DNA from 4 places in the Rhizobium sp. N122 genome. Region 3 is predicted to be linked to each of the others. Evidence: riboswitches for the same ligand, from Rfam matches in the RefSeq annotation. Region 3 holds a riboswitch; each other region holds the start of a gene.
The links. Region 3 has a riboswitch for cobalamin ahead of nrdH (glutaredoxin-like protein NrdH). Riboswitches for the same ligand answer to the same signal wherever they lie in the genome.

Region 1 (7,990 bases), on a different contig from region 3:
CTTGGTGATCCTCGGGGCAAAACGCGAAAACATCTGGGTTCACGATCTCGAAGGCCTCGTCTACGAGGGCCGCACCGAGCTGATGGACGAATGGAAATCCGTCTACGCCCAGAAGAGCGACACGCGCACGCTCGCCGAAAATATCGGCGGCGCCGACGTCTTCCTCGGCCTGTCGGCCGCCGGCGTGCTGAAGCCGGAATTGCTGGCGCAGATGGCCGACAAGCCGCTGATCATGGCGCTCGCCAATCCGACGCCAGAAATCATGCCCGATCTCGCCCGTGCCGCCCGCCCCGACGCGATGATCTGCACCGGTCGCTCGGATTTCGCCAACCAGGTCAACAACGTCCTCTGCTTCCCCTATATCTTCCGCGGCGCACTCGATTGCGGTGCCGAGACGATCAACGAGGAAATGAAGATGGCGGCCGTGCGCGCCATCGCAGCCCTCGCCCGCGAGGAACCGTCGGATGTCGCCGCCCGCGCCTATTCCGGCGAAACGCCGGTCTTCGGCCCGGATTACCTGATCCCCTCGCCCTTCGATCCGCGCCTGATCCTGCGCATCGCGCCTGCCGTTGCCAAGGCCGCCGAACAGAGCGGCGTGGCGCGCCGCCCGATCCAGGATTTCGACGCCTATCTCGACCAGTTGAACCGCTTCGTCTTCCGCTCCGGCTTCGTCATGAAGCCGATCTTCACCGCGGCCAAGGCCGCCGAGCGCAAGCGCGTCATCTTCTCCGAAGGTGAGGACGAGCGTGTGCTGCGCGCCGCCCAGGTGCTGCTGGAGGAAGGCCTTGCCGACCCGATCCTCATCGGCCGCCCGCAGGTCATCGAGACGCGCCTGAAGCGCTACGGTCTGCGTATCCGGCCGCTGCAGGATTTCGAGGTCATCAACCCCGAGGACGATCCGCGCTTCCGCGAATATGTCGATCTCTATTTCTCCCTGGTCGGCCGCCGCGGCGTCATTCCCGAAGCCGCCCGCACCATCGTGCGCACCAACACCACCGTCATCGGCGCGCTGGCGCTGAGGCGCGGCGAAGCCGATGCGCTGATCTGCGGCCTCGAAGGCCGCTATGAAAAGCATCTGCGCGACGTCCGCCAGATCATCGGCAAACGCAAGAATGTCCGCGATTTCTCCGCCCTCAGCCTGATGATCTCGCAGCGCGGTGCCACCTTCTTCACCGACACCTACGTCACCTTCAACCCGAGCGCCGAGGAAGTTGCCGAGGCAACGGTGCTGGCGGCCGAGGAAATTCGCCGGTTCGGCATCACCCCGCGCGCCGCCCTCGTCTCGCATTCCAACTTCGGCTCGCGCGAATCCGAGAGCGCCACGAAGATGCGCAATGCCCTGCAGCTCGTGCGCGAGACCGCCCCCGATCTCGAGGTCGACGGCGAAATGCATGGCGAAAGCGCCATCACCGAAGCGCTGCGCAAGCGTGTCATGCCGGATACGACCCTGCATGATGAGGCGAACCTGCTGGTCTTCCCGAACCTCGACGCCGCCAACATCACGCTCGGCGTCGTCAAGTCGATGACCGACGGCCTGCATGTCGGCCCGATCCTGCTCGGCACCGCCCTGCCCGCCCACATCCTGGCGCCCTCGGTCACCTCCCGCGGCGTCGTCAATATGGCCGCACTGGCCGTCGTCGAGGCATCGCAGCCGGCGTAAGCCGGCGTCGCCAATGTTAGCCACCTGCTATCGACAGGCGTCCTCTATCCGCGAGCGCGTCCGCGCGCTCGTTGCCGGCAATCCCCGAATGCCCCTTGCACCAAGCAATGGTCACCAGGGCGTTTTGGCATAGCTGAAGATCGACCGCTTTCCAAAGGTCCGCATTGTCGATCGTTCGCCGTCGCCCATGTCCATTCGGGCTGCTTTTCTTCCAGCCGTTGTTCTTCCAGATATGTCGGCGGCTGTTGCAGCCTTTGACGGCATAGACGGAATCGGACCAGATGGTCGCGGGTTCGCCGGCTGTTTGGCTGTTGATCCACATGGCGGCCCTGAGAACGGCGGTCAATTCCATGGAATTATTGCTGGAAACGTCGACGCCACCGAAGTCGGAGGCGATTTCCACCGCATCGCGATAAGCGACAAACGACCAGCCTCCATGCCCGGAACCGGGCTCATAACAACCATCCGCGAAGAGGTGAAGGCCGTGTGGCGCCTCCGTGACCCCCGATGTCGGTGCAAAGGATCGGATCTCGTCGGGGATGCCTGTCATTTTCACCGCGTCTCTGGCGATTGCTGGATAAGATCAGGAAAATACGCTAATATTTTCTCTGAGCTTATTAAGAGAAATCCGTTAAGGGAAAACGCGCGGCCGATTGAAGTCGCATTCGACCCACCGACCGTTTGCTCATTCCGGGACGACGCCGTGAAACGCCGAAACCTGTCTCTCGCCCTTCTCCTCGCCTTGGCAGCGCCCGCCGTCGCGCAGACCAATGCCATCTGTGAGGACCTGCGCGGCCGTCTCGCCGACCTGCCGCGATCGATCGGCAATAGCAACGGCCCGGAAGCCCGCCAATATGCCAGTGCCATGGCCGAGCAGAACCTCGAGCTGCGCAAGGTGCGCAATGATCTGCGCAACTACGGCTGCACCTCGGGCAGCATGGTGGTGATCGGCGGCGAGAATGCCGATTATTGCACCGAGCTGTCGCAGGCCGAAGGCCGGATGATCGACAATATCGCTTATCTCCAGGACCGCCGCGACGAGCTGGCCGGCCGGAACAGCGCCGATGACGACCGCCGCGAACTGATGGCCGCGCTCGACAGCAACGGCTGCAACAGCGAGAACTTCTATGCGCCTTCCGCGCGCGGTGCCGACGAGCCTGCCCCGAGCGTCGAGGAGCAGGCGATGCGTTCCGATACCTTCATTCCGCTCGGCGGCGGCGAGGAGGCCGACCCGCATTACGGCCTGCCGCGGGCCGATATGCTGTCGCCGGTCAGCACCATGTGCGTGCGCAGTTGCGACGGCGGCTTCTTCCCGATCAGCTCGAACACCACCTCGGTTGATTTCGGCCGCGACGCCCAGACCTGCGCCAAGATGTGCCCCGGCATCGAGACCGAACTCTTCTATCGCGAGGTGACGAGCACGGAGGCCTCGAACATGATCTCGGTCGCAACCGGCACGCCCTACAGCGCCATGAAGAACGCCTTCGCCTACAAGAACCGCGCGCCCGGTGAAAAGAACACCTGCGCCTGCAATCTCACCGCCTATTACGACGAGATGCGCGGCAAGCAGGCGGTCAGCCAACCGCCGCAGCAGGGCTCGATCACCACCATCCGCACCAATCCGCCGATCAAGGAGACCGCGACAACGGCCGCGCCGCAGTCATCGGTGTCTGAGCGCCCTTACGATCCCACGCAGAACAAGGTCCGTCAGGTCGGCCCGCAGTTCCTCGCCGGCGACCAGGGCTCGATTGATCTTGCCAATCCCGCAGCACCTGGCCCCCAACCGCAGCAGTAGCCGCAGCAGCAGTGATGGCTAAGGCTCGTTGCGTCCCCAGCCGTCGTGGAAGACGAGTTCCTCGAGCGGCAGCCGCTGCCGCCAGCCTTTAACCGAGAGTTCCGGCTCGTCGTAAAGCCGGTCGACGAACCCGGCGCAGAGCCAGGCGACCACTTCGATATGCTCGGGTATGCCGAGAATGGTCTTCAGATCGCCTTCGCGAAAAATGCTGACCCAGCCGATGCCGATCCCTTCGGCGCGAGCCGCAAGCCAGAGATTCTGGATGGCGCAGACTGTGGAATAGCTGTCCATCCGCGGATTATGCGTGCGCCCCAGCACCACGCTGCCGCTGCGGGTGGGATCGCAGGTCACGCATATGCCGAGCGGCGCCTCGACGATGCCTTCGAGCTTGAGCGAGCGGTAGGCTTGGCGCCGCTCGCCCTCGAACATCGCTGCCGCTTCCTCGTTGGCCTTCGAAAAGGCATCGCGGACCTGCGCGCGCACCGTTGGACTTTTCACCAGAATGAAATTCCACGGCTGCATGAAGCCGACGGAGGGTGCGTGGTGGGCGGCTGTCAAGAGCCGCGCCACGACATCGTCCGGCAAGGGATCGGGCAGGAACTGGCTGCGAACGTCGCGCCGCGTCATGATCGCGTGATAGACGGCCTCGCGTTCGGCCAAGGAAAAACCGGACGCCACTGACAGGGCATCCTCATCAAAGGGTCGCATCGTCAAATCCCCAACAACGCAACCGCCCGCCGTCCGCGCGGGTTGGGTCTATCTTGCCAGGCCGGTCTTCTGACTTGGCGTCATCCGTCTGCCGCAGCCTTCCCGGCAAAAGCCAGTGGCATATGAAGCGGCAGGCGTCGGCCTTACAGCGTTGGGCACGTTCCGGTCTTGCACCGGATTCCCGATTCTCCCGCCTAGACGGCGGGCACCTGACGGCACATCTATCTCAGGAAAGCAGCACGACTGCAAGCCGGCCCTCGGGTGGCATTCGAACGGCCTGCGACATCGACTTCATGGACAGGCGGGTGTCGCTGCCTTAGAAATGAATTGATCCTGAGCGACGCCCATGGCGCCGTGATTTGTCTCCTTGCATCCCGGTTGCCCGTGCCCCGCCTCACACCCATGATCCTTGCGGTCGCCCTGTTCATGGAACAGATGGATTCGACCGTCATCGCCACCAGCCTGCCGGCGATAGCGGCCGATATCGGCACATCGCCGATCGCGTTGAAGCTTGCCGTCACCAGCTATCTCGTGGCGCTGGCGATCTTCATCCCGATCAGCGGCTGGATGTCGGATCGTTTCGGCGCGCGTAACATCTTCCGCATGGCGATCTTCGTCTTCATGATCGGCTCGGTCGCCTGCGCCTTTTCCAATTCGATCGCGGCCTTCGTCGTCGCGCGGCTGATCCAGGGCGCCGGCGGCTCGATGATGACGCCGGTCAGCCGCCTGCTGCTGGTCCGGGGAACGCCGCGCCACGAACTCGTCGATGCCATGGCCTGGCTAACCATTCCGGCGCTGATCGGGCCGATCATGGGTCCGCCGATCGGCGGTTTCCTCACCACCTATCTCACCTGGCACTGGATCTTCTGGATCAATGTCCCGATCGGCGTGCTCGGCATCATCCTCGTCACGCATTTCCTGCCGGCGGTCGAGCCGCGCAGCCCGCGGCCGATGGATTTTCCGGGCTTCTTCCTTTGCGGCATCGGCTTTTCCGGATTCGTCTTCGGCCTCTCGGTGATCAGCCTGCCGGCCGTGCCGGTGATCTACGGCTATGTCACGGTGGCCGTCGGCATCCTTGCCGGCCTCCTCTATCTCCTGCATGCCCGCCGCGTGCCCTATCCGCTGCTCGATCCGAAAATGTTCCGCTACCCGATGTTCCGGGCGGCGATCCTCGGCGCCTCGAATTTTCGCATGGGGCTCGGCGCCCTGCCCTTTCTGATGCCGCTCATGTTGCAGCTCGGCTTCGGCCTGACGCCGCTGCAATCGGGCTCGGTCACCTTCGTCAGCGCGCTCGGCTCGATGGGCTCGAAATTTGCCGCTTCGCGCACCTTCAATGCCTTCGGCTTCCGCACCGTCATATCGATTACCACCTTGCTTGCGGCAATCTTCCTCGGCATCAATGGCTTCTTCACCACGGAGACGCCGCTGCCGCTGATCATGGCCTGCCTGCTGATCGGCGGCCTGTTCCGCTCCATGGCCTTTTCGGGCGTCAACGCCATGGCCTTCGGCGATGTCGACGATTCCGACAGCAGCCAGGCGACCGCGATCAACGCCGTGGCCCAGCGCATCTCCATGGCGATGGGAGTGGCGATCGCCGGCGGCATCCTCGAAATTTCGAGCGGCTTCCATGGCGGCAGGCTGCTGGTCTCGGATTTCCACACCGCCTTTTTCAGTGTCTCGGCGATTTCGGCGCTGGCCTGCATCACCTTCCTGCGCCTGCCGCGCGACGCCGGTGCCGAACTGACGACACGGCGCCGCAAGCACCGCCAGGCCGAGCCGGGTGAGGCCATGGCGGAAAACAGCCCTTGATCCCGCCGGCCGCCGTTTCGGTATCCCATTCCACTTTATGATTTCTTCACACATCGAAGACAGACTGCGTTTGCGCGTTTTGGGTCGCACAGGGGGACATGGGCATGAGTGCTCATGCTGCGACCGCCGGCGTGGATGCCTGTATTGATAGGCTGGTCGGGAACATATCCGACTGAGCCCGCGTTTCGAGGCCCCCGCGGCATGTTCCAATTTTTGAAAACGATGCCTCTGACAGCCAAGCTGGCGGCGATTATCGTGGCCGTCAACCTTTGCGGCATCTCCGCCTTTGCCACCTACACCTGGATGTATGAAACCAAGGCGTTGATCGATGGCGCCAAGGCGAACTGGTCCAAGGATGCGGAGCAATTTGCCTCTCTGGCCGCCGGCGGCGTGAAATGGGGCAAGGCGAACGCCGTTCGCGAGGCCTATTCGCTTTATCGCGACGATCCCTCGCTCGACCTCGTTCAGTTTGCCGCCTTCAACGCCGAAGCTGCGGCCGTCGATACATGGACGCGCGACGGCATTGACGGTCTGCCGGCAGCCGCCGATCTGACAAAGAGCCTCAGCGCCAAACCTGAGAAAACCACGATCGACGACAGCGGAGTATCGGCCGGTGTCGTGACGATCATCGCGCCGCTTCCGCTGGACAAATCGGGCAAGGCGACCGGCTACGTCGTCACCAACTGGTCGGTCGAAAAAATTGCTGCTGACGTCGAGCAGAAGGTGCTGATTTCGCTGCTGACGCAGTTCGTGATCACCGCCATCGCCGTCGTCGCTTTCCTTCTCGCCATGCGCAGCCTCGTCGGCCGCCCTCTCCGGATTCTCAGCGAGCGGATCAGCGCCTTGCAGAAAGGCGATCTGGCCTCTCCCGTCACCTACCGGGAAAATGGCGACGAGATCGGCTTCCTGGCGCGTGCCCTGGAAGTTTTCCGTAACGAGGCGATTGCGAAAGTCGAGAGAGAACAGGCTGCGGCCGAGCAGAGCGCCTCGTTCGACGCCGAACGGGCGCGCAACGCATCCTTGACGGAAGAGGCCAGCAACGCGCAGCGGCTGGTCATGAGCGCGCTCGCCAATGAATTGGAAAAGCTGGCCGCCGGCGACTTCTCGACACACCTGGCAGATCTCGGCCCTGAATTCGATAAATTGCGGCAGGATTTCAACCGTATGGTCGAAGCGGTCGCGGCAGCGCTGACCGAGATCAAGATCGCCTCCGTCGCGGTTGAAGGCGGCTCAAGCGAGCTTGCCTCCTCCGCCGATCAGCTCGCCAAACGCACCGAGCAACAGGCGGCAGCCCTGGAACAGACCGCCGCCGCACTCGATGAAGTGACCGCCACGGTCAGAACATCGTCGCAGCGGGCCGAAAATGCCGGAAAGCTGGTCGAGGAAACGAAGCGCAGCGCCCATGTCTCTGCGACCGTGGTACGCGATGCGATCGGAGCGATGGACCGTATCCAGACCTCCTCGAGCCAGATCGGCCGCATTATCGGCGTCATCGATGAAATCGCTTTCCAGACGAACCTGCTGGCGTTGAACGCCGGCGTCGAGGCGGCGCGCGCCGGCGAAGCCGGCAAGGGTTTTGCAGTCGTCGCGCAGGAAGTGCGCGAACTCGCCCAGCGCTCCGCCAACGCGGCAAAGGAAATCAAGAACCTGATCAACGTCTCCGGCCAGGAAGTGGCGGCCGGCGTCGGGCTGGTGAACGAAACCGGCGATGCCCTGTTAAAGATCGAGGAGCAGATCAACCGCATCAGCGACAGCATCGCTTCGATCGTCCAGTCCTACCGCGAACAGGCGACGGGCCTGCAGGAAATCAACGGCGCCATCAATCAGATGGATCATGCGACACAGCAGAACGCGGCAATGGTCGAGGAGACCAATGCCGCCTGCCAGGAACTGCGCACGCAGGGACGGCTTCTGCAGGATTCGGCCGGCAGGTTCACTGTTGGCGCCGCTTCGGCCAGCCAGCCCAAAGCCGCTCAACCCGTTCGTCAATCTCGCCCCGAGCCCAGAGCCTTGGTGCA
Region 2 (7,990 bases), on a different contig from region 3:
CCGGCTCATGTGGAGATTCGAAAATTAGCGACCATATTCAATGGATTATAGAGCAGGGAATCACCAGCGAGCATATTGGCGACCTCGTTTCCGGCCTGTGCGAGCGGCTGATCGCGGACGGGTTTCCGATCTGGCGGGCGAGCATCAGAATGCCGTCCCTGCATCCCATGTATCGCGGCGTCGCGGCCAATTTCATGCGGGGCGGTGAGACCGTCCTTGAAAATGCGGAGCACGGCAGCGAGACGGAGCGTGACTTCGAGAGGACGCCGATCTTTTACCTCTTGAGCCGCGGCGAAAGAACGGGGCGATGGAATTTGGCGAGCGGCGAGGGGCTCGACTATACCGAACTCAACGAATTCGCGCTTTCCGGGGGCACGGATCACGTCATCAGCCTGTTCGAATTCCCGAAGGAAGTCGCGTTGCGAGGGCTCGGCTTCTCGCTGACGAGCGATGCGCCCGGCGGATTTTCCGATGATCAGCTGGCGATTGTCGCGGCGCTATTCCCGGCGCTTGGACTGGCGGCCTACCGCGTGGCGGTTTCGAAGACAGCGACCGATATCCTCGCGGTCTATACCGGCGCCAGGACGAGCGCGCGCATCCTTGCCGGCGAAACCCGCAGGGGAATGGGCGGTTCCATCGATGCCGCCATCCTGCTGGCCGACCTTCGCAATTTCACGGCTTTGACCGAGGTTTATCAGCCAGGCGAGATCGTCGGGTTTCTCAACGAGCATTTCGAGCTGATCGGCCGGCATGTCGAGGAAAACTCCGGCGAGATCCTCAAGTTCATGGGCGACAGCGTGCTGGCGATCTTTCCGACCGAGGCCGAGGACCCGCAAAAGGCCTGCAAGGCGGCATTGGCTTCGGCGCAGAATCTGCTGAAGGCCAACGAAGAGCTCAATCGCGAGCGGACGCGCAACGGAGGTCCCGATATCGGCATCGATGTTGTGCTGCATCTCGGCGAGGTTTTCTACGGAAATGTCGGCGCCCACGGCAGGCTCGACTTCACGGTGATCGGCAGGGCCGTCAACGAAGCGTCGCGGCTGGAAAAGCTCTGCGGCACGCTTGAGCAGCACCTGTTGCTGTCCGAGAGCTTCGCGACGACCTGTGCCGTGGATTGCGAGTATCTCGGATCCTTCGAATTGCGCGGGGTTTCGAAGCGGGCCGACGTCTTCAAGATCGCCGACGCCGGAGCAACGCAAGCGAGGGGTCAGATCTCGCCCGAGACCTCTCGGCGGCGGCGGTCGAGTTCTTCGCTGTAACGGCGCAGCGTATAACTTTCGCTGAGCTGGCCGATCACCTTCCGTTCGATCAGGTTGTTGACGACGGCGAGTGCTTCGCTTTCGCTCTTGTCGAAGATCGCCGCCGCCTGCCGGGCATTCATCTGCGGCTGCAGGAAATCGTTGCGATAGTGGATGAAGTCGGCCAGCGTCTTGCCCTCGTCCTGGGTGTCGGTCGGATTGGCGTAGATCTCCGGCACCAGCACGAGGCCGGCATATTTGTCGCTCTCCTCGACGAGAATGACACGCTGGGTTGAGCCGATCGGGAAGGCCTGCTTGAATTCCTCCAGCGAGATGCCAGCCCTTGCCGTCTTGACGTCGGCGCGCATCAGCTTGTCCACCGTCAGGTTACGGATCCAGCCGACGTCATGGGCGCTGCGGATGCTTTCGCCGCGCAGATGGAAGCGCCATGTGGCGAAGGAGTAGCCGAAGGTCGAGCGCACGACGAGCGAGGAGGTGATGACGGCGGCGAGCACCAGCGCCGTGATCGGGAAGTCGCCGGTAATTTCGAGCGCCAGGAACGTCATCGTCAGCGGCCCGCCGATGACGGCGACGGCAAGCGAACTCATGCCGACCACGGCATAGATGACCGGCGTCAGCGTCGCATCGGCGAAATAGGGACCGCAATAGGCGAAGAGCTTGCCGAGCAGAGCGCCCATGAACAGCGAGGCGAAGAACAGGCCGCCCCTGAAGCCCGATCCGATCGAGATCGCCGAGGCCAAGGATTTCAACAGGAGGAGGCCGACCAGCGCCGGGATGGCCACGTCGCGGGAAAGGTTGAGATGCAGCGCGCCGTGGCCGGCCGACAGCACCTGCGGCGAGATTATCGCCAGCAGCCCGACGATGATACCGCCGAGGGCGGGACGGAAGGGCGGGGCGATCGAGCTCTTGCGCGCCAGTTCTTCGACGAAGGAGACGCCCTGCATGATCAGGATGCCGACGCCGGCGCAGCAAGCGCCGAGCAGCAGCGCCGGGATATAATCGGCCGGCACGACTGCGCCGAAGCTGCCGATATCGATGCTGAAATCGCCTTCGGCCAGCAGCCTTGCGATCAAAGTGGAAACGAGGGCCGAGACGACCACAGGGGTCAGCGACACGATCGTATAGGTACCGATGATCAGCTCGAAAGCATAGAAGGCGCCGGTCAGCGGCGCGTTGAAGGCGGCGGCGATGGCGCCGGCTGCGCCGCAGCCGACGAGGATGCGCAGATCCGAGCGGCGGAGCTGCAGCTTCAGGCCGAATTTCGAGGCAAGGCCGGCGGCAAGCTGGGTGTAGCCGGCCTCCAGGCCGACGGAGGCACCGAAGCCGTTGGAGATCAGGTTCTGCACGGCGACGATGATGCTGTCGGTCAAGGACAGGCGGCCGCCATGCAGCGCATTGGCCTCGATGGGGTCGACCATCGGTTTCTTGCGGCGTTTGGCCAAAATGAAGAGCAACAGGCCGAGCAGAATGCCGCCGATGACGGGGGCGGTCAGCAGCAGCAGCTTGTCGTCGATCACCGATGAGCTCAGCCTTTCACTGTCGGCTATGCCGAAGACCAACTGGTGCAGCTCATTCGAAACGTAGCTCATGCCGGTGACCGCAAGCCCTGAGGCGATGCCGACGACGGCGCCCGCCAGCGACAGGCCGATTTCGCTGCGGCGAGTCAGGGCGCGCAGCCGCGCCGGGTCGAAGAAGACACGCAGCGCACGGAAACGGCGCCGATCCAATTTCATAAGCATGGCTAGACAACTAGGCAGGAAGAGGCCCGGTCAAGGGCGATGGCGCAGACCGCTTGCGACGTAATTGCGGCGAAAAGCTGGCGAGCGGGTCAATTAATTATGACGTAAGTAACTGATAAAAGACGATGTTTTAGGTAGACTAAGTCGTCTTGCCGGCGTTGCTCCGCCTGGCTGGCCATTCGCGGTCGTATCGGCCGGTTGACTTCACCCGTGAGCTTGCCTAACCATCTTTGGAATAACGGATGGTTCCGGATCGGTGTTACGCCTTTCCGGATGAAAAGGGAATGTGACGGGGCGGACCCAAACCGGGCGCCTTCATCACAGCCGACCCCGCGACTGTAGAGCGGTCAGGGTCTTCCATCCGGCATCCAGCCCTTCCGGCCGGCAGTCTGCAATGGTGCAGGCGGGCAGGGCGGGCGACATGCCGGAAAAGCCACTGGACATGCATGGTGATCAACCGGGGTCGGACGCCTCTATTTCTACGAATCGTCCACCTCTTCGCCGATGCGGCCGGGAAGGCGAGGCAGATCCGCTGGCACGATCAGGGGCGACCGGTTTCCGGTCTGTCCCGATCGCGGCCGACACCCGCGAGCCAGGAGACCTGCCATTCGTGCCGGGCGAGAAGCCCAACCCTGGGCACTATGCCCGTTGCCAGCACGGAGGTTGTTTTGGCTGAACGATTGAATTCGGCGCGGCTTGGTGCGGTGCATATTTTCCCCTTCTCCCCCGCGGGGAGAAGGTGGCCCGAAGGGTCGGATGAGGGGGCCGCACGGCACCTCCGTCATTTTGCCCTTCGCTTGCGCTCAGTGCATTCGCGGCTTCGCCGCTCACCCCCTCAACCGCCTGCCGGCACCTTCTCCCCGCTGGGGAGAACAGGGATGTGGCACCGCCGCGCCCTCTCTAGCGGGAGTGCTTGCGTATGACGATCGCTTTCACCAACACCACCTTCATCCTCGGCGGCGCACGCTCCGGCAAATCCCGCTTTGCCGAATCTTTTGTCGTTGCAACCGGCCTCGATCGTCACTACCTCGCGACCGGCCGGGCGTGGGACGAGGAGATGCAGGCGCGGATTGCCCAGCACAGAGCCGATCGCGGTCCGTCCTGGACGACGCATGAGGAGCCGCTCAATCTTGTTGGCAAGCTCGCCGCCATCGACGGCGAGGGGCGTATCGTGCTGATCGACTGCCTGACGCTCTGGGTCACCAATCTGATGATGGAGGAGCGCGATATGGCGGGGGAATTTGCAGCACTCGCCGATTTTCTGCCGCGCGTAAAGGCGCGGCTCGTTTTCGTTTCCAACGAGGTCGGCCTCGGCATCGTGCCCGACAACCGCATGGCGCGGGATTTTCGCGATCATGCCGGCCGTCTCCACCAGTTGATCGCGGCAAATGCCGCCGAAGTCTATTTCATTGCGGCAGGCCTGCCGCTGAAAATGAAGGGTTAAATCCATGAACCAGCAGAAAATTCCCGCAACCGTCATCACCGGCTTCCTTGGCGCCGGCAAGACGACGATGATCCGCAATCTGCTCACCAATGCCGGCGGCAAGAAGATCGCGCTGATCATCAACGAGTTCGGCGATCTCGGCGTCGACGGCGAGGTGCTGAAGGGCTGCGGCGCTGAAAACTGCAGCGAGGACGATATCATCGAGCTGACCAATGGCTGCATCTGCTGCACAGTTGCCGACGACTTCATCCCGACGATGACAAAGCTCCTGGAACGCGAACAGCGGCCCGACCATATCGTCATCGAAACCTCCGGCCTTGCTTTGCCGCAGCCGCTGGTCGCGGCCTTCAACTGGCCTGACATCCGCACCCAGGTCACCGTCGACGGCGTCATTACGGTGGTCGACAGCGCCGCCGTCGCCGCCGGCCGTTTCGCCGACGACCACGATGCTGTCGAGGCGGCGCGCGGCGAGGATGAATCGCTCGATCACGAGAGCCCGATCGAGGAACTGTTCGAGGATCAGCTCACCTGCGCCGATCTGATCGTGCTCAACAAGACCGACCTGATCGACGTGGCCGGTCTTAGCCGGGTGCGCGACGAGGTCGCCTCTCGCACCGCACGCAAGCCGGCGATGATCGAGGCGCGGAACGGCGAGGTGCCGGCCGGCATCCTGCTCGGTCTCGGCATCGGCACGGAGGACGATATCGCCAATCGCAAGTCGCATCATGAGCTCGAGCATGAGGACGGGACGCCGCACGATCATGACGAGTTCGACAGCTTCGTCGTCGATCTCGGACCAATTGCCGATCCCGCCGGTTTCGTCGAGGCGCTGAAAGCCGTCATATCAACCCATGACGTGCTGCGCCTCAAGGGCTTCGTCGACGTTGCCGGCAAGCCGATGCGCCTGCAGCTCCAGGCCGTCGGCAGCCGCATCGACCACTATTTCGATCGCGCCTGGACGCCTGGGGAAAAGCGCGGCACACGCCTCGTCGTCATCGGCCTGCATGAGATGGATGAGGCCGCTGTACGGATGGCGATCGAGGCGCTGGCATAAACCCATGCATCTGCTTCTGGCCCAGCAGGGAACGATCAGCGACGGCGAGGAGCCGATCGACCTCGGCCAGACGCCGGGCGACATCCTGTTCCTGTCGGCCGCCGACAGCGAGCTGGCGGCGATCGCAGCCGCTCATCGCGCCTGCGGTGGGCCGCATTCGCTGCGGCTTGCGAGCCTGATGAGCCTCAAACACCCGATGTCGGTCGATACCTATGTCGAGCGCACGGCGCGGCATGCGAAGCTCATTGTCGTGCGGGCGCTCGGCGGCGCCAGCTATTTCCGCTATGCGCTCGAGGCGCTGCATGCGGCAGCCTCTCGCTCCGGCGCGCGGATTGCTGTGCTGCCGGGTGATGCCAGGCCGGATGCAGGGCTGGCGCCCTTCTCGAACATTGCCTCCGATGATCTCGATGCGCTCTGGGCCTATCTCGTCGAGGGCGGCGATGCCAATGCGCGCGCCTTTCTCGATTATGCCGCGGCGATGCTCTCGGGCGCGGAGAAGCCCGCGCCGGCGGTACCTTTGATGAAGGCCGGCATCTGGTGGCCGGGGCGGGGGCTGATCGGGGTCGAGGAGTTGCGGCGGGTGACACATTCGACGGCGGTGGGGCCAATCGTCGCCATCAGCTTCTACCGCGCCCTCGTGCAGAGCGGCGAAACCGGGCCGATCGAGGCGCTGATCGAAGCCTTGCAGGCGCACGGCCTCCGGCCGCTGCCGGTCTTTGCTTATAGCCTCAAGGATTCCGTCTCGACCGGCATTCTCGAAAGCGTGTTTTCAGCGCTGAAACCCGATGTCGTGATCAACACGACCGGCTTTGCCGTCTCCGCGCCCGGCGCCGATCGGCAGCCGACGGTGCTGGAGGCGACTGGGGCGGTGGTGCTGCAGGCGATCCTGTCGGCCTCGTCGCGGGAGGCATGGGCAGCTTCGTCGCAAGGCCTGTCGGCGCGCGATCTCGGCATGAACGTGGCGCTGCCCGAAGTCGACGGCCGGGTGCTGGCGCGGGCGGTCTCCTTCAAGACGGCGGCGCGTTACGACGCCGCTGTCGAGACCAACATTGTCGCCAGCGAACCAGACGCCGGCCGGGTGCGCTATACGGCGGAACTCGCCGCCAACTGGGCGCGGCTGCGCGCCACGCCGGCACACGACCGGCGCATTGCGCTCGTCATGGCGAACTACCCGAACCGCGACGGCCGGCTCGGCAACGGGGTCGGCCTGGATACGCCGGCCGGCAGCATCCAGGTGCTTCGCGCGATGGAAGCAGCGGGTTACCCGCTCTCCGATATTCCGGCCGATGGCGACACGCTGATCCGGCATTTGATGGAAGGACCGACCAATTCGGGACATGACGGCCGCGTCATCCGCGAGACGTTATCCCTGAGTCTCTACAACAGCTTCCTGGCGTCTCTTCCCAATCAGATTCAGGATGAGGTCAGGGCCCGTTGGGGCGATCCCGGGAACGATCCGTATTTTCGCGACGGCGCCTTCGTCCTGCCTTTTGCCCGCTTCGGTGGCGTTCTCGTCGGCATTCAGCCGGCGCGCGGCTATAATATCGATCCGAAGGAGAGCTACCATTCGCCGGATCTCGTGCCGCCACACGGTTATCTTGCCTTCTACGCCTTCCTGCGGGGAAAATTCGGCGCCCACGCGGTCATTCATATGGGCAAACACGGCAATCTCGAATGGCTGCCGGGCAAGGCGCTGGCGCTGTCGGAGACCTGTTATCCCGAGGCGATCCTCGGGCCGCTGCCGCATCTCTATCCCTTCATCGTCAACGATCCGGGCGAGGGCACGCAGGCCAAGCGCCGGGCTGCCGCCGTCATCATCGATCACCTGACGCCGCCTTTGACCCGGGCCGAGAGCTATGGGCCGCTCAAGGATCTGGAAGCGCTGGTCGACGAATATTACGAGGCATCGGGCGGCGATCCCCGCCGCATCCGGCTGCTCAGCCGGCAGATCCTCGATCTCGTCACCGATATCGGCCTCGATCGGGATGCCGGCATAACGAGCGGCGAAAGCGAAGGCGAAGCGCTGAAGAAGCTCGACGCCTATCTTTGCGACCTCAAGGAAATGCAGATTCGCGATGGACTGCATGTGTTCGGCGTTTCGCCGGAGGGGCGGCTGCTGACCGATTTGACCGTGGCGCTGGCCAGGGTGCCGCGTGGGCTGGGCGAGGGTGGGGATGCGAGTCTGCAGCGGGCAATTGCGGGGGATGTGTTGAAAAACCCCTCCCCAACCCCTCCCCACAAGGGGGAGGGACTTACCACTGCGCTCGCGGCAACCTTGGCTACCAAAGCTGATGATGAGACGGTGCGCCCAGCAAGCCCCTCCCACCTGTGGGGAGGGGTTGGGGAGGGGCCTTCTTTCGACCCGCTCAACTGTGACATGGCTGCACTCTGGACCGGCCCGCGGCCCGCCATCCTCGCAGGCCTCCTCGACGCCCCCTGGCGCACCAACGGCGACACCGTCGAGCGCATCGAGCTGCTGGCGGCGAAATTCGTT
Region 3 (7,990 bases):
GCGATGATGCTGACCGGCGACAACAAACGAACGGCGGCCGCCGTTGCCGGCATGCTCGGCATCGACTGGCGCGGCGAGATGATGCCCGAGGACAAGCAGCGGGTCGTCGGCGAATTGAAGCGTCAGGGATTCATCGTCGCCAAGGTCGGCGACGGCATCAACGACGCGCCGGCGCTGGCCGCCGCCGATATCGGCATCGCCATGGGCGGCGGCACCGATGTGGCGCTGGAGACCGCGGACGCCGCCGTGTTGCACGGCCGCGTCGGCGACGTGGCGCGGATGATCGAACTGTCGAAACGGACGATGCGAAATATCCTAGAGAATATCACCATCGCGCTCGGTCTGAAGGCGGTGTTCCTGGTGACGACCATTGCCGGCATCACCGGCCTCTGGCCGGCGATCCTCGCCGATACCGGCGCTACCGTGCTGGTGACGATCAACGCGCTGCGATTGCTTCGCGTAAAGGGATGAATGTTTTTCCGGGGGCGGCGTGAAGACTGCTGCCGGTTCGGGCCTGATCGAGAAGCGAAAACAGCGGAGCCGATCCTCAGTCAGGCCGGCTTTCGGTTTGCCGACAAAGTCTCCTCCGTCATGCTCGGCCTTGTGCCGAGCATTTAACCACGGCAATTTACTGCCAGGAAAACATTTATTTTCAAATACTTAATTGATCGTCCGTAGATCCTCGGCACAAGGCCGAGGATGACGTCACGGGTTTGGCCGTGGTTTGTCAGCAGCCTGGGAGCCGACCAGGCTGCCCTGCTCATCACGGCCTTCTCCGCAGTTCGTTTTGTTTAAGCCTTTATTATCCATGTTTTTCACAGGAACGCAGTGATTTCAAACCTGCCGTAACGAGATGTGCAAACCACCCGTTGACGCGATTTTGGATTCAGATACTATATCTAGTGTTCAAGGTTCCTTCGATTCGTCAGGATCGCAGGCTAAGACGGGAATACGGTGCGTTTCGCCAGAACGGCGCAACAAGGCCGGAGCTGCCCCCGCAACTGTGAGCGGCGAGCAACTGTCCGATTTCAGGTCACTGAGGCATGATGCCTCGGGAAGGCTGGGGCAGGGTGCTTCGACCCGCGAGCCAGGAGACCTGCCTTGAACTAGATGTCCACGGGCGGGGTGTCCGGAAGGTCGCGTGCATGAAAGCGGAATGATCCGCGCCTGTTGCGCTGCCCCGAACGTCCGCATGAGCACTTCGGGGTTGAAGTCATGTCCAGAATATCAAGGCCGCCGCCCGCGCAAATCCCGAAAGGGATCGTATCAGGCGTTTAAAGCGCCGACTTTGCCAGATCACCATCAAAACGTTGCCCCGGACGTCGCAAGGCGCCCGATCCCAGTATTGCGTCCTGAATTCTTTGACATCACGAGGAACATGATGAGCGTTACCGTCTACAGCAAACCCGCCTGCGTCCAATGCACCGCCACCTATCGCGCCCTCGACCGTCTGGGCGTCGATTACGACATCGTCGATATCTCGCAGGATGCCGAAGCGCTCGATCGCGTCCGCAGCCTCGGCTACATGCAGGCCCCCGTCGTCATCGCCGGTGAGCGGCATTGGGCGGGTTTCCGTCCCGACATGATCAGCGCGCTCTCCTGACCCGAGGGAAAAGGCGATGGGGCTGATCGTTTATTATTCCAGCCGATCCGGCAATACCCATCGCTTTGTCGCCAGGCTTGGATTGCGCGCGGCGCGCATTCCGGCGGGCGGTACGGACGCGTTCCCTATCCGCGAACCCTTCGTGCTTGTTGTGCCGACCTATAGCGGCGGCGACGGCAAGGGCGCCGTTCCCAAACAGGTGATCCGTTTCCTGAACGATGCGGAGAACCGTGGACACCTCCGCGGCGTGATTGCCGCGGGCAACAGCAATTTCGGCGAGACATACGGGCTCGCCGGCGACGTGATCTCGCGCAAATGCCAGGTGCCTTACCTCTACAGGTTCGAGCTCATGGGCACGGAGGAGGATGTCGCCAACGTCAAACACGGAATGGAACGGTTTTGGACACGGGAACAACTCTGACGCGGGATGCGGGCGCAAAACCGCATAACACTTTTGCTCATCCCACCGGCGAACGCCCTTTGAAAGCGGCGGAAGCGCTCGATTATCACGCGCTGAACGCCATGCTGAACCTCTATGACGATGAGGGACGGATCCAGCTCGACAAGGACCGCTTGGCGGCCAAGCAGTATTTTCTGCAGCATGTGAACCAGAACACCGTGTTCTTTCACAATCTGAGGGAAAAGCTCGATTACCTCGTGACCGAGGGCTATTACGAGCAGGAGGTGCTCGACCAGTATTCCTTCAATTTCGTGCGCGACCTGTTCGACCACGCCTATGCCAGGAAGTTCCGCTTCCCGACCTTCCTCGGCGCCTTCAAATATTACACCAGCTATACGCTGAAGACCTTCGACGGAAAGCGCTATCTCGAGCGCTACGAGGATCGCATCTGCATGGTGGCGCTGACCCTGGCGCGTGGCGACGAGGCGCTTGCCCGCGACATGGTCGACGAAATCATTTCCGGCCGTTTCCAGCCGGCAACGCCGACCTTCCTCAATGCCGGCAAGAAGCAGCGTGGCGAACTCGTTTCCTGCTTCCTGCTGCGGGTCGAGGACAATATGGAATCGATCGGCCGGTCGATCAATTCGGCGCTGCAATTGTCGAAGCGCGGCGGCGGCGTGGCGCTGTCGCTGACGAATATCCGTGAGGCCGGCGCGCCGATCAAGCAGATCGAAAACCAGTCGTCGGGCATCATCCCCGTGATGAAGCTGCTCGAAGACAGTTTCTCCTATGCCAACCAGCTCGGGGCCCGTCAGGGAGCAGGTGCTGTCTATCTCAACGCCCATCACCCCGACATCATGCGCTTCCTCGACACCAAGCGCGAAAATGCCGACGAGAAGATCCGCATCAAGACGCTGTCGCTCGGCGTCGTCGTACCCGACATCACCTTCGAACTCGCGAGAAACAATGAGGATATGTATCTGTTCTCGCCTTACGACGTGGAGCGCGTCTACGGCGTGCCTTTCACCGAGATTTCGGTGACGGAAAAGTACCGGGAGATGGTGGCGGACGCCCGCATCTCGAAGAAGAAGATCAAGGCGCGCGAATTCTTCCAGGTGCTCGCCGAAATCCAGTTCGAGAGCGGTTATCCCTACATCATGTTCGAGGACACGGTGAACCGGGCGAACCCAGTTGCTGGTCGCATCTCCATGAGCAATCTCTGCTCGGAGATCCTGCAGGTGAGCGAGGCGAGCGAATATAAAGACGACCTCTCCTACAAGCATCTGGGCAAGGATATTTCCTGCAATCTCGGCTCGCTGAACATCGCCGCGGCGATGGATTCCGCCGATTTCGGCAAGACGATCGAGACCTCGATCCGGGCGCTGACGGCGGTCTCCGAGATGAGCCATATCGCTTCGGTTCCGTCGATCGAGAAGGGCAATGACGAGAGCCATGCGATCGGGCTCGGCCAGATGAACCTGCACGGCTATCTCGCCCGCGAGCGGATCTTCTACGGCTCAGAGGAAGGCGTGGATTTCACCAATATCTATTTCTATACGGTGACCTATCACGCGATCCGCGCCTCTAACCTGCTGGCGGTCGAACGCGGCCAAAGCTTCAAGGGCTTCGAAAATTCGAAATATGCCTCCGGCGACTATTTCGACAAATATACCGAGCAGGAATGGAAGCCGGCGACCGCGACGGTGCAGGCGCTGTTCGACAAATCAGGAATCCACATTCCGACGCAGGAAGACTGGGCGGCGCTGAAGACGGCGGTCATGACCTCCGGCCTCTATAACCAGAACCTCCAGGCGGTGCCGCCGACGGGCTCGATCTCCTACATCAACCACTCGACCTCCTCGATCCATCCGATCGTCTCGAAGATCGAGATCCGCAAGGAAGGCAAGATCGGCCGCGTCTACTATCCGGCGCCGTTCATGACCAACGACAACCTCGATTACTACCAGGACGCCTACGAGATCGGGGCGGAGAAGATCATCGATACCTATGCGGCGGCAACCCAGCATGTCGACCAGGGCCTGTCGCTGACCCTGTTCTTCCGCGACACGGCGACGACGCGCGACATCAACAAGGCTCAGATTTACGCCTGGAAGAAGGGCATCAAGACGATCTACTACATCCGCCTTCGCCAGATGGCGCTGTCCGGCACCGAGGTGCAGGGCTGCGTGTCTTGTACGCTGTGATTTTGGGCTGCTGGCCGAGAGTTTCGAGCTTGTAGCCCCCTCATCCGCCTGCCGGCACCTTCTCCCCGATGGGGAGAAGAGACAAGCCGATTGCATGGCGTTCCCCTCTCCCCAGCGGGGAGAGGGCAGGGTGAGGGGGCTCCGCACTCCGTTAGAATTTGTGGAAGAAAGACCACCCAATGAACATATCCATCAAGCCAATCAGCCGCGTGCGTGCCATCAACTGGAACCGCATCGAGGACGATAAGGATCTCGAGGTCTGGAACCGGCTGACCGGCAATTTCTGGCTGCCGGAAAAGGTGCCGCTGTCCAACGACATTCCGTCCTGGGCGACGCTGACGGCGGCCGAGCAGCAGCTCACTATCCGCGTCTTCACCGGCCTGACGTTGCTCGACACCATCCAGAACGGCGTCGGCGCGATCAGGCTGATGGAAGATGCGCTAACGCCGCATGAGGAGGCGGTGCTTTCCAACATCTCGTTCATGGAGGCGGTGCATGCGCGCTCCTATTCCTCGATCTTCTCGACGCTGTGCTCGACGCCTGACGTCGACGATGCCTATCGCTGGTCTGAAGAAAACGAGTTCCTGCAGCGGAAATCGGCGCTGATCATGGAGCAGTACGGTTCCGGCGATCCCCTGAAGAAGAAGGTTTCCAGCGTCTTCCTCGAAAGCTTCCTGTTCTATTCCGGCTTCTATCTGCCGATGTACTGGTCGAGCCGCGCCAAGCTGACCAATACGGCCGACATGATCCGGCTGATCATCCGCGACGAGGCGGTGCACGGCTATTATATCGGCTACAAATTCCAGCGCGGGCTGGAGCGGCTGTCCGAGGAGAGACGGCAGGAGATCAAGGATTTCGCCTTCGATCTGCTGCTCGAACTCTATGATAACGAGGCCAGATATACCGAGGCGCTCTATGACGGCGTCGGGCTGACCGAGGACGTCAAGAAATTCCTGCATTACAACGCCAACAAGGCGCTGATGAACCTCGGCTATGAGGCGCTTTTCCCGGCCGAGGCCTGCAAGGTCAATCCGGCGATCCTGTCGGCGCTTTCGCCGAATGCCGACGAGAACCATGACTTCTTCTCCGGCTCCGGCTCGTCCTATGTCATCGGCAAGGCCGTGGCGACCGAGGACGAGGATTGGGATTTCTGAGGTTTAATCGATGCCTCCCCTTATCATTTGCTCTCTCATCGACCACATTCAGCGGGAAATTGATTTCGGCACTCGCCAGTGAAGTGGCGTAGCGGGAGTTTTAGATGGCGTCTTTTTGAACAAGGTCGGAACTGCCGCCGAGGCGGACGAAGGCGTCTGGCCAATTCGCCGGAGACGAATTCTCGACTGGCTGGTGAACGAGACGCGGGGCGAGCGTTTCATCGACAACATCCTGGTGGACATGTGTGAGAAGCTGCTTGCGGCTGGGGTGCCGGTGGCCCGGGCGACGCTGCATTTCAGGGTGAACCACCCGCAATGGGTGGGTGCGCGCCTTCTCTGGAAGGAAGGGCTCACCGAGGCGAAGATCGACACATTCGCCTATGGCGTCGAAAACACGCCGGAGTTCCTGACCAGTCCGGTCAACGCGATCCATCAGGGTGCGGAGGAGGTGCGCAGGCAGCTGGAAGGCGCAGCCGACGGCGAGATGGATTCATTCTATCAGGACCTGCGCGACGACGGCTTGACCGAATATATCGCCTGGCCGCTCGAACACACCTTAGGCAAACGCCATGTCGCTACATTTTCCACCAGCCGGCCGGGCGGCTTCGAGCTCGAGCATATCGATTTCCTGCGCGATCTCCTGCCGGCGCTAACGCTTGTCAGCGAAATCCGGCTGAAAAACATCATGGCGCGCACGTTGCTGCAGACCTATGTCGGGCCGCATGCGAGCGAGCAGATCCTGTCGGGTGTGACGACACGCGGCAGCGGCGCCACCGTCGGTGCGGCAATCATGATCTGCGACCTGCGCGATTTTACGGCGATCTCCGATCTCTGGCCGCGCGACGATGTCATCCATCTGCTCAACGACTATTTCGACGCGATGTCGGATCCGATCGAACGCTATGGCGGCGAAATCCTGAAGTTCATGGGTGACGGATTGCTGGCAATCTTCCCCTTAAGCAAGGAAACAGCCTGCGCCGACCTGCTGCAGGCGATCCGCGAAGGGCAGGCGTCGATGGTCGAGCTGAACGAGCAGCATGCACGGGCGGGGCGAGAGCCGCTGCGTTATGGCGTCGGTGTGCATGTCGGCGACGTCATGTACGGCAATATCGGCTCGCGCCGGCGGCTGGATTTCACCGTCATCGGCCCGGCGGTCAATGTCGCCTCGCGGCTGGAAAGTCTGACCAAGGAGGTCAAGCGTCCGGTGCTGCTGTCGCGGGCCTTCGTCGAAATGGCGGGCTGCGCGAAAGAAATGGACAGCCTCGGCACCTTCCCGCTGCGCGGGCTCGGAGAGCCTGTCGATGTCTTCGCTTTTCCTGAGCGTTAAAGCATGCCGCGCAAAAGTGTGCCGCGGTTTTCCCAGGCAAAGCGCTTTTGCCGCAACGACATGCGAGAAAATAAAGAGCTAAAGCGCGACGAGCGAATCTGAAGGATCGCGACGCGCTTTAGCCTCAGGTAGGGTCAGACGCCGCGTTTGTTCCCCCACAGCAGCACGTGCAGCTGGGGCAGCACGCGCGGGGCAAACCATCCATCAACAGTCACCTTCTCGACGAGCCAATGCATCCGGTCCATCACACCGTCGATATCGATACGGGCGTCGTCGTCATCGGGCGGCGGCGTATGGTTGCCCGGCTGCAGGTACAAGGGGACATAGGGATAGCGCCGGCCCGCCTCTCGGGCGAAGGCGTAGTCGTCATCGTCGAAGACGACGATTTTCAAAGCGATCTCCGGACCGCCGGCGGCGAGCCGGAGGCAGTTGTCGACCTCTTCCCAATCCGTCAGCATTCCGCTTGACGGCGGCTTCGGGCTCAAGACCAGCATGTCGAGATCGCGAAACCAGTTGCGGGCGACGCTCCCCTGCGTTTCCAGCGCGAAGCGGTACCCTTGAGAATGGCCGAATTCGATCAGTGGCCCCAGCGGCTGGATCGCCGGATTGCCGCCGGAAAGGGAAACTGTCATCGGCCGGCCGGCGGAGAGCTTGGTGACCTCCTGCCAGATCGCTTCGGTGGACATGGGAGTCCACTGATCCCGGAAGGCGCTGTCGACCGCGTGAAGGCTGTCGCACCAGGAACAGCGGTAGTCACAGCCGCCCGTCCGGACGAACACCGTCGGCAGCCCGATCAAAGCGCCTTCACCCTGGATGGTCGGGCCGAAGATCTCGCTGACGCGAATGGTCTCTCCGCTCATGGCCGGTACTCCGCCCAGGTCTTCGGCGTCTCGCTGACGCGGACGGACGATGTCTCCGGGAAGCGCTCTCTGCACCAGTCGTAAAAGTGCTTTGCCAGAAACTCGGAGGTGACTTTCGAATGGCCGAAGACCTCGTTCAGGTGACGATGATCGAGGGTTTCGTCGATATAGCGCTTGAGCGGCGACAGGTCGTGATAGTCGCGAACGAAGCCGTCGTCGTTCAGGCTTTCGGCCGAGAGTTCGACGACCACGATGTAGTTATGGCCGTGGAGCCTGGCGCATTGATGGTCGGCCGGTAGATGATCCAGCTGGTGCGAAGCGGAGAGATGGAACTCTTTGGTGATGCGGTACATCAACGCACCTCCGCCGCGGAATATTGCGACACCGCCGCTTTCCAGAAATCCCGGTCTTCATAGTCGGTCGGATCGGAAATGCCGGCGAG
Region 4 (7,990 bases), on a different contig from region 3:
GCTCGATTTGCCGGAGCCGTTCGGTCCGAGCAGGCCGAGCACCTTGCCCTTTGCCACCGTCAAGCTGACGCCGTTGACGATGACCGTGTCGCCGGCGGCAAAACTCACCGCGTCGATCGTAATGCTCATGCGCTCCTCCGCACGCGATAGAGGATGACGGCGAAGGCCGGCGCGCCGAAGAGCGCCGTGACGACGCCGATCGGCAGGACTTGCTGCGGGATGATGATGCGCGAGACGATATCGGCGCCGACCATGTAGATCGCGCCGACCAGTGCTGTTGCTGGCAGCAGCCGCCGATGGCCCGGCCCGACGAGAAACCGGGCGGCATGCGGAATGACCAGGCCGACGAAGCCGATCGAGCCGACCATGCTGACGACACTTGCCGTCATCGCCGCCGTCAGGCCGAACAGCAGGATCTGGACGCGGCGCACGGCAATGCCGAGCGAGGCCGCGGCATCCGTGCCGAAGGCGAAGGCGTCGAGCGCCCGGACATGGGCCATGCAGATGACGAAGCCGGCAAGCGCGATCGGCACCGAGAGATAGACATCCGGCCAGCGCACGCCGCTGAGAGAACCCAGAAGCCAGAACAGGATGCCGCGCGCCTGCTCGGCATTGGCCGAGGTCGTCACCATATAAGAAGTCAGCGCATTGAAGAGCTGCGAGCCGGCGACGCCGCACAGGATGATGCGCTCGCCGGTTCCCCCTGCCCCCGTCGCCAGGAAGCCGACCAGCAGAAAGGCGACGACCGCGCCGATGAAGGCGCCGCTCGACAGGCCGAGAACACCGTAGCCGAAGCCGAGGATCATCACGCAGACCGCTCCCGTCGAAGCGCCGGCGGAGATGCCGAGCACATAGGGTTCGGCCAGCGGATTGCGCAGCAGCGCCTGCAGCACGGCGCCGCAGAGCGAGAGCGACGCGCCGGCGCTGGCCGCGACGAGGGCCCGGCTCAGCCGATAATCCCAGACGATACCCTGGTGAATGCGGCTGAGTTCGAACTGCGTGCCGAACAACCGGTTGGAGACCGCCTCCGCCGTCGTCGCCAGCGGGATCGCGATCTCACCGATGGAAACGGCAAGGCTGATCATCAATCCGAGAAGGAGGAAGGCAGCAATGGTGAGCGCGCCAAGCGCCCACCATCCCTGCCGCCCGGCCGACATTGCCTTCACTGCGACAGGCCGAAGGACTTGATGCCCTCCGCCAATGTCTCGATGCCGTCGATCGTGCGGATCGTCGGGTTCATCGATTGCGCATCCATCATCACGAAGTGCCTGTTCTTGACCGCATCCAGTTCTTTGGTGACAGGATCGTTCTCGAGGAAATCGATCTTCACCTTGGGATCGTCGGCGGCGTAGCGGCGCCGATCCATGGTCGCGAGCACGATGACGGCGGGGTTCGCCTGCGCGATGGTTTCCCAGCCGACCAGCGGCCATTCCTCCTCGGTGGTGACGACGTTTTTCGCGCCGATCGTCTTCAGTATATAGGCCGGAGCACTGTTCTTGCCGGCGATGAAGGCGTCGCCATTGACCTCCTTGCTGGAGAACCAGAAGACGACGGGCAGGTTCTTGCCCGATGCGCCCGCTATCGAGGCGACGGCATCGGCCTCGCGCGTCTTCAATTCAGCGATCAGCGCATCGCCGCGCGCCGTCACGTCGAAAATTTCAGAGAGTTCGGCGATTTCGCGATAGATCAGCTCCATCGTGAACAACTCCCCACGCACGCCGTCGCCGCCATCGGTGTTGACCTTGGCGACGCAATCGGCCGGCGAAAGATAGGTGTTGATCCCGAGATCCTGGAACTGCTCCCGCTTGCCGACCGAGCCCTGCGCACCGACATGCCATTCGAACTCGGCCGCCACCAGGTCTGGCTCCTGCCCGACGACGGATTCGAAGCTCGGATCATTGTCGGCGAGACGCTTTATCCTGCTGTTGGCCTCGGCATATTGCGGCAGCACGGGACCGACCCAGACGGCCGTGCCGGCGATCTTGTCGGCAAGGCCGAGCGAGAAAAGAATTTCGGTCATGCCCTGGCCGATCGAAACGATCTTCGACGGCGCCTTCTGGAAGGTCACCTGCTCACCGCAATTGGCGATGGTCAAAGGATATTGGGTGGCGGCAAGGCTCGGTGCCGCAAGGCCGATCAGCCCGAAGGCAAATGTCATGGTGGCGAGAATCTGGCGCATGAAAACCTCGATTGAAGGAAAAGGCACGGTTATGCCGCACGCGCGGCCGAACGCACGCTGATACGTGTGCTAACCGCAGGAGGCCCAATCGAGACGGATGCATGCCGAAATTCGGCGAAGGTTCAGAAGGTCAATCATGTCTGTTCCTTGTCCGGGCATCCCCGCCCGGTTGATTGGATCGTGATTGACGGCAGGTCTCCTGGCTTGCGGATATAAGTCGTTCATCCGCCTTCCCGCGATATCTCGCAGTGGTCGGGCCATAAGCCCTTCAGAAATGACCAATCGCTGGCCACACCTGAGATGATCGACAATCCGCTTACAGTTGCGGGGGCAGCCACGGTCTCGGTCCCTTACTGGGTCGTCCTCACCGTGTTCCCTATTAATCCCCTTGGAGTCATCTTCAGGGAACCGTCGCCCCCAGTTACGTCGCCTGCCAGCACGACGTCAATGATTATTGCGGAGGATTGGGGTTGGGTGAGCGAAAAATGGATACGGACCGTCGGAGCGCTGTTGCCGGTATAATGCCAGCATCCTCACCCCCAGGATGGGGCTCTCTTAAGCATCCTCCCATTCCCACTGTCGTGGGCGCGGCATCCAGCAACCTCCCTCACGCTGAGCTGCGCAGCCCGAAAGGGCGAAGCCTCGAAGCGCGCCGCAACGCTGCTCCTTGCCAAAAACGCATCCCGCTCTGCGAATGGAGCACCCGCCTCGTCTTTCGAGGCTTCAGCCTTCGGCTTCCGCACCTCAAGATGAGGCTCTCTTGAGCGTCGACACAAGATCCTCCCGTTCCCGCCGTCGTGGGTGCGGCACCCTCCGACCTCCCTCATGCTGAGGCGCGCAGCCCGCGAGGGCGAAGCCTCGAAGCACGCGCCGCAACGCTGCTCCCTGCGTTCCTACAAGGCATCCAGCGGGATCTTCAGATACCGCCGCCCATTTCCCTCCGGCTCCGGCAATCTGCCTCCCCGAATATTCACCTGCAGCGCGTGCAGCATCAGCTTCGGTTTCGGCAGCGTGCGGTCGCGCGCCTGGCGTAGCGCCACGAAGCCGGCCTCGTCGATGCCTGATATATGCGGATTACCGCTTTTCTGGGCGGCTATCGTGCTTTCCCAGCGCGGGTGACGGCCGCCGGGCTGATAGTCGTGGCCAGAAAAGAGCCGGGTCTCCTCGGGCAGCGACAGGATGGCCTGGATCGAGTGCCAGAGGGCACTGGCGCTGCCGCCGGGAAAATCGGTGCGCGCCGTGCCCGAATCCGGCGTGAACACGGTGTCATGCACGAAGGCGGCGTCACCGATCACATACGTCACCGAGGCAAGGGTATGGCCGGGCGAGAACATCACACGGGCTTTGAGCCCGCCAATCTCGAACGTGTCGCCATCGGTAAACAGCCGGTCCCATTGCGAACCGTCGGTTTCGAGTGCCGGCCAGTTGTAGATTTCCTTCCAGAGCACCTGCACGTCGGTGACATGGGCGCCGATCGCCGTCGGCGCGCCGGTCTTTCCTTTGAGATAGTACGCGGCGGAGAAATGATCGGCATGCGGATGCGTGTCGAGGATCCACTCGACCGTCAACCCTTCGCTGTCGATATGAGCAAGGATGGCGTCGGCATTGGTCGTTCCGGTCGCGCCCGCCATCTCGTCGAAATCGCGCACCGGGTCGATGATGGCGCAACGTTTCGTCACCGGGTCGGCGACGACATATTGCACACTGCAAGTGCGCGGCTCGAAGAAGGCCTTCACCTCAGCCGCCTGCCCTGCCCGCTTTTCCAGCCAGCGGCGCGCGCCGGCAAGATCGAAGCCGAGGTTTTGACCGAAGGCCTCGACATCCCCCGGCGGCATCCGCCCGTCGAGCACCTCTCCCAGCACATAGAGCGTCAGCGCCCGCGTGCCGCTCTTGCAATGAGCGACGACCGGCCCCTTCACCTGCGTCATCGCCGTCTGGAAGGCGCGGATATCGGCCTCGGTGATCTCGGCCCCTTTCACCGGCACGAAGCTGTAGTCGAGCCCCGCGGCGGCGGCGGACGCCTTTTCCGCCGCATTGCCGGGCTGCCCCGGCTCCTCGCCATCCGGCCGGGCGTTGATGACGCCGGCAAAGCCGCCTGCCGCAAATGCGGCAAAGCCGGCGGCATCGGGCTGCCCCGCCACCGATATCAGTTCATTGACCCTCACGGATATCATCGAAGCCCCCGCGCCGCCTGCATCATGCAGCATCGCACGTATATCGATACAATCTCACGACTATATCGCCGAGCGCAAGAATAGTCGCTACACACTTCTTCGCGCCTGCCGCGGGCCGGCAAATACAGACGCAAGACGATCCTCGCCCGGCGAGTGCAGCCCGTTAAAACGATAGCGTCGCTGCGCCCTGTTTGATCTCGGCATGCATGGCGCTGGCGCCGACGATAACGACGCCGTCGAGCATGTCTTCCTGCGTATAACCGCGTGCGGTGACGCAGGGCGGGCAAGCCCAGATCGTGCCGCCGCGCTGCTGGAAATTCTCGATAAGCGTCGACAGCGGATCGAGCGGCGGTATATGCGTCATGCGCTGACCGCCCTTGCGCACAAGGTCGATCCCGGTGCTGGTGAGGAACACCGAGACCTTCAGCCCGGCGGTGATGCCGCCATTGGCAATTGTGAAGGCGACGGAGGATAGTTCGGATTCGATCCCCTTGGTGACGAGCACGACCAGTTTGTCGCTTGGCGTTTGCATAGTATTCTCCCTGTTGCAGTGACCTGTTCACCATAGGAGGATGCGCGGGGCGCGTATTTGGCCGGAATGCGTGAAGCCTTGTCCGAAAATCCAGACGCGGCGGGTGTCGCGCGCGACGACGTGCTGTCGGCGCTGCTGTCGACGATCCGCCTGTCCGGATCGCTGCAGTTCTGCTTCATGCCGACTGGCGACTGGCAGACCGACGCTGCACCGTCGCTGGCAGGCCTTTCGGCGAAGGCCTCGGGCACGATGCCGTTTCACATTGTCGTCGCCGGCAATTGCTGGCTGAAAACCGAAGGTGAAGCGACCGATCTCGAGACGGGCGACGTGCTGGTCTTTCCCTTTGGCACCGGGCATCAACTCGGCGCCGGAAGCGACGGCATGCTGGTGCTGCCGACCCGCGACCTGCCGCAAAAGCCGTGGCGCGAAATCCCCGTGCTTCGTTATGGCGAGGCGGTGCAGGGGGTACGGCTGCTCTGCGGCTATCTGCAGTGGGAGGGGCTCAGCTTTGCGCCGCTGCGCCAGGCGTTGCCCAGGCTGATCCATGTCAGGACCCGAGCCGCCAATGATGGCGACTGGCTGCGCGCCACCATCCGCCAGATGGTCGACGAGGTCGATCGGCCGCGCGCCGGCGGCGTCTCGATGCTGCCGCGGCTGACCGAAATCATCTTCATCGAAATTCTGCGCCATCAGATCATGATGGCCGAACCGCGATCGGTCGGCTGGCTGGCAGCGCTCGCCGACCCGGCGCTGTCGCGCTGTCTCTCCCTTATTCACGACGAGCCCAGACGCGACTGGTCGCTGGAACACCTGGCCGCCGCCGCCGGCCTGTCGCGCAGCGCGCTCGCCGATCGCTTCCAGTCGATACTCTCGACCTCACCGATCCGCTATATCAGGGACTGGCGGCTCTATCTTGCAAGTGTCGCGCTCGCCTCCTCTGGCCGACCAATCGCAGCGATCGCCGATGACGCCGGCTACGCCACCGAAGCCGCCTTCAACCGCGCCTTCTCCCGCGCCTTCGCCACCCCGCCGGCCGCCTGGCGGGCGATGGCGCGGGAATAGAGCGAGAGGGCCGTCAGACATCGCATCAATGGCATTCACCTAGTCGGTAAAAGCTGAGCATCCCGCCCCTCGCCGCAGCCGGCGCCAACACCCAAGAGAGCCTCATCCTGAGGTGCCCCGCAGGGCCTCGAAGGACGAGGCGGGCGCTCAGCATAGCGGCAAAGATTGATGCAAGGAACAGCGTTGCGCCGTGCCCTTCGAGGCTCTGCCCTGCCCGTGTGATCCATTCCCGCGGCTCGACATCGGCACGATATCAGCTTAGATTTCAGGCGGATGGACCGGACACCGCTCGCGAATGCCTTATGGGATCAGCCTCAAATGTCTGAACGAGACTGCCTCCCCGGTTTTCAAGCTCTGGGATGAAGCCGCGGCACTCGAAGAGACGGCTTCAATGCGTGCTTTGAACTATCCTCCGCATCTCACCCTCGCCGTCTATCAAGAACTTGCATCCGATCGGTTGGCCAAGGCGCTTGAGAGCGTTTTCTGCACGCGGTCGACCGTGACCGTGAACTTTTCGGGTATCGGTTATTTCGAGAACGAGTTTCTCGTCTTATGGGCGCGGCCGATCGTGGACGACACGCTTTTCCTTCTGCACGCGGCATTGCACCAAGAGATCGATCCCGCATACTGTCATGTGCACTATCGGCCCGGCAGCTGGGTGCCTCACTGCACCATCGCCGCAAAAGTGCCGAAGCCGAAATCAGAGGCCGCGATCGACTGGGCGAACAAAAACCGGATCCAATTCTCGGTAAATTTCGATGCCGCGGATTGTGTCCGGTTTCCGCCTGTGGAGATATTGAGCGAGATCGCATTGACGCCGGAATGACGGCTGAAGGCGCAAGCCGGCCTGCTTGATACGGCCGCTTCCGGCGGTCGATGTATACCTTACGATTGCTGAGCGGTTTAGCGGGCCGCAGCTAACCGGGCCCCATGCAGAGTGTAGCCGTGTGGCCTCGCAGAACCTCTCGATGAGACAAGCGCGACCTCCCTCCCCCCTCATCCTGAGGTGCCCCGAAGGGGCCTCGAAGGACGAGGGTGGCCACTGGCGGTTCATCTGGCGATGGATGTGGTCATAAGCGCCGAGCCACCTGCCCTCCTCCTTCGAGGCTACGGCCTTGGCCTGCGCATCTCAGCATGAGAGCTGATCGCTGTGCCACGGTGCGTCATGCCAGTGGGCGCTGTCGGCAACAAAGCAGTCGAACAGAACAGGCCTGTCCACCGCGATCATCTCCAGGATTGCATCATCGAGTTCGGCCGGCCACTTGCAGCGAATACCGTGTCCGCCATAGGCTTCCGCAAGTTTCACGAAATCCGGGTTTGCGTGCTGCCGCTGCCGAGCCGTTCCCTCATCGCCGCCGTTGAGAATGAAGATCTTGATCGGCGCGTTGTGCTGCACGGCGGCCGACATTTCCTTCATGGTCATCTGCACCGAGGCGTCGCCGGCTATATCGATAACGAGGCTGCCGGGATTGGCGATCTGCACGCCGAGGGCGGCGGGCAGCCCGTATCCCATCGTCCCCAAGCCGCCTGATATGATCCAGCGGTTCGGCTGCTCGAAGTCGTAATGCTGCGCCGCCCAGATCTGATGCCGGCCGACCTCCGTCGTGATGTAAGTATCCCGATCCTTCGTCAGCTCGTAAAGCCGCTCGATGGCATATTGCGGCATGATGACGTCCTCGCGCATCGCATAGGAAAACGATCGCCGTGCCCGCCAGCCCGCAATCATGCGCCACCACGCGGCCAATCTCGCCCGGTCCGGCGCCCGCGGCAGCGCCCGCCAGAGACGAACGAGCTCGGCAAGCACGCCCCCCGCATCGCCCCGGATACCGATATCGGCGCGCAAGGCCTTGTTGAGCGAGGCAGAATCGATATCGATCTGAATCTTCTGGGAATGCGGTGAGAAACCATCGACGCTGGCGGCAAGCCCGCCGTCGAAGCGCGCCCCGATGCAGAGCATGAGGTCGCAGTCCTGAATCGCCATGTTGGCCTCATGGGAGCCGTGAAGCCCCGCCATCTTCAGCCAGTTCGGGCTGGAGGCAGGAT

Region 1: it holds a riboswitch for cobalamin, as region 3 does, so the genes downstream of both, bluB (5,6-dimethylbenzimidazole synthase) here and nrdH (glutaredoxin-like protein NrdH) in region 3, are expected to answer to the same signal.
Region 2: it holds a riboswitch for cobalamin, as region 3 does, so the genes downstream of both, cobU (bifunctional adenosylcobinamide kinase/adenosylcobinamide-phosphate guanylyltransferase) here and nrdH (glutaredoxin-like protein NrdH) in region 3, are expected to answer to the same signal.
Region 4: it holds a riboswitch for cobalamin, as region 3 does, so the genes downstream of both, ATY75_RS29285 (ABC transporter substrate-binding protein) here and nrdH (glutaredoxin-like protein NrdH) in region 3, are expected to answer to the same signal.

The regions. Positions count from the first base shown of each region.
Region 1 covers NZ_LOKU01000023.1:157,829-165,818, reverse strand. Annotated here, with positions in the region: gene ATY75_RS17625 (NADP-dependent malic enzyme) at 1-1,660, shown strand, start outside; gene ATY75_RS17620 (ribonuclease H) at 1,677-2,210, opposite strand; gene ATY75_RS17615 (DUF2865 domain-containing protein) at 2,364-3,455, shown strand; gene bluB (5,6-dimethylbenzimidazole synthase) at 3,474-4,163, opposite strand; cobalamin riboswitch at 4,205-4,391, opposite strand; gene ATY75_RS17605 (MFS transporter) at 4,566-5,972, shown strand; gene ATY75_RS17600 (HAMP domain-containing methyl-accepting chemotaxis protein) at 6,174-7,990, shown strand, end outside.
Region 2 covers NZ_LOKU01000023.1:20,153-28,142, forward strand. Annotated here, with positions in the region: gene ATY75_RS16905 (adenylate/guanylate cyclase domain-containing protein) at 108-1,259, shown strand; gene ATY75_RS16910 (chloride channel protein) at 1,208-2,998, opposite strand; cobalamin riboswitch at 3,225-3,622, shown strand; gene cobU (bifunctional adenosylcobinamide kinase/adenosylcobinamide-phosphate guanylyltransferase) at 3,918-4,442, shown strand; gene cobW (cobalamin biosynthesis protein CobW) at 4,447-5,496, shown strand; gene cobN (cobaltochelatase subunit CobN) at 5,501-7,990, shown strand, end outside.
Region 3 covers NZ_LOKU01000038.1:2,502-10,491, reverse strand. Annotated here, with positions in the region: gene ATY75_RS23710 (heavy metal translocating P-type ATPase) at 1-471, shown strand, start outside; cobalamin riboswitch at 893-1,119, shown strand; gene nrdH (glutaredoxin-like protein NrdH) at 1,382-1,603, shown strand; gene nrdI (class Ib ribonucleoside-diphosphate reductase assembly flavoprotein NrdI) at 1,620-2,024, shown strand; gene nrdE (class 1b ribonucleoside-diphosphate reductase subunit alpha) at 2,003-4,207, shown strand; gene nrdF (class 1b ribonucleoside-diphosphate reductase subunit beta) at 4,387-5,361, shown strand; gene ATY75_RS23685 (adenylate/guanylate cyclase domain-containing protein) at 5,477-6,688, shown strand; gene queE (7-carboxy-7-deazaguanine synthase QueE) at 6,823-7,548, opposite strand; gene queD (6-carboxytetrahydropterin synthase QueD) at 7,545-7,901, opposite strand; gene queC (7-cyano-7-deazaguanine synthase QueC) at 7,901-7,990, opposite strand, start outside.
Region 4 covers NZ_LOKU01000064.1:1,585-9,574, forward strand. Annotated here, with positions in the region: gene ATY75_RS29275 (ABC transporter ATP-binding protein) at 1-129, opposite strand, end outside; gene ATY75_RS29280 (iron ABC transporter permease) at 126-1,157, opposite strand; gene ATY75_RS29285 (ABC transporter substrate-binding protein) at 1,163-2,179, opposite strand; cobalamin riboswitch at 2,351-2,607, opposite strand; gene blh (bifunctional sulfur transferase/dioxygenase Blh) at 3,073-4,353, opposite strand; gene ATY75_RS29295 (DsrE family protein) at 4,517-4,885, opposite strand; gene ATY75_RS29300 (AraC family transcriptional regulator) at 4,952-5,947, shown strand; gene ATY75_RS29305 (2'-5' RNA ligase family protein) at 6,243-6,773, shown strand; gene ilvB (biosynthetic-type acetolactate synthase large subunit) at 7,077-7,990, opposite strand, start outside.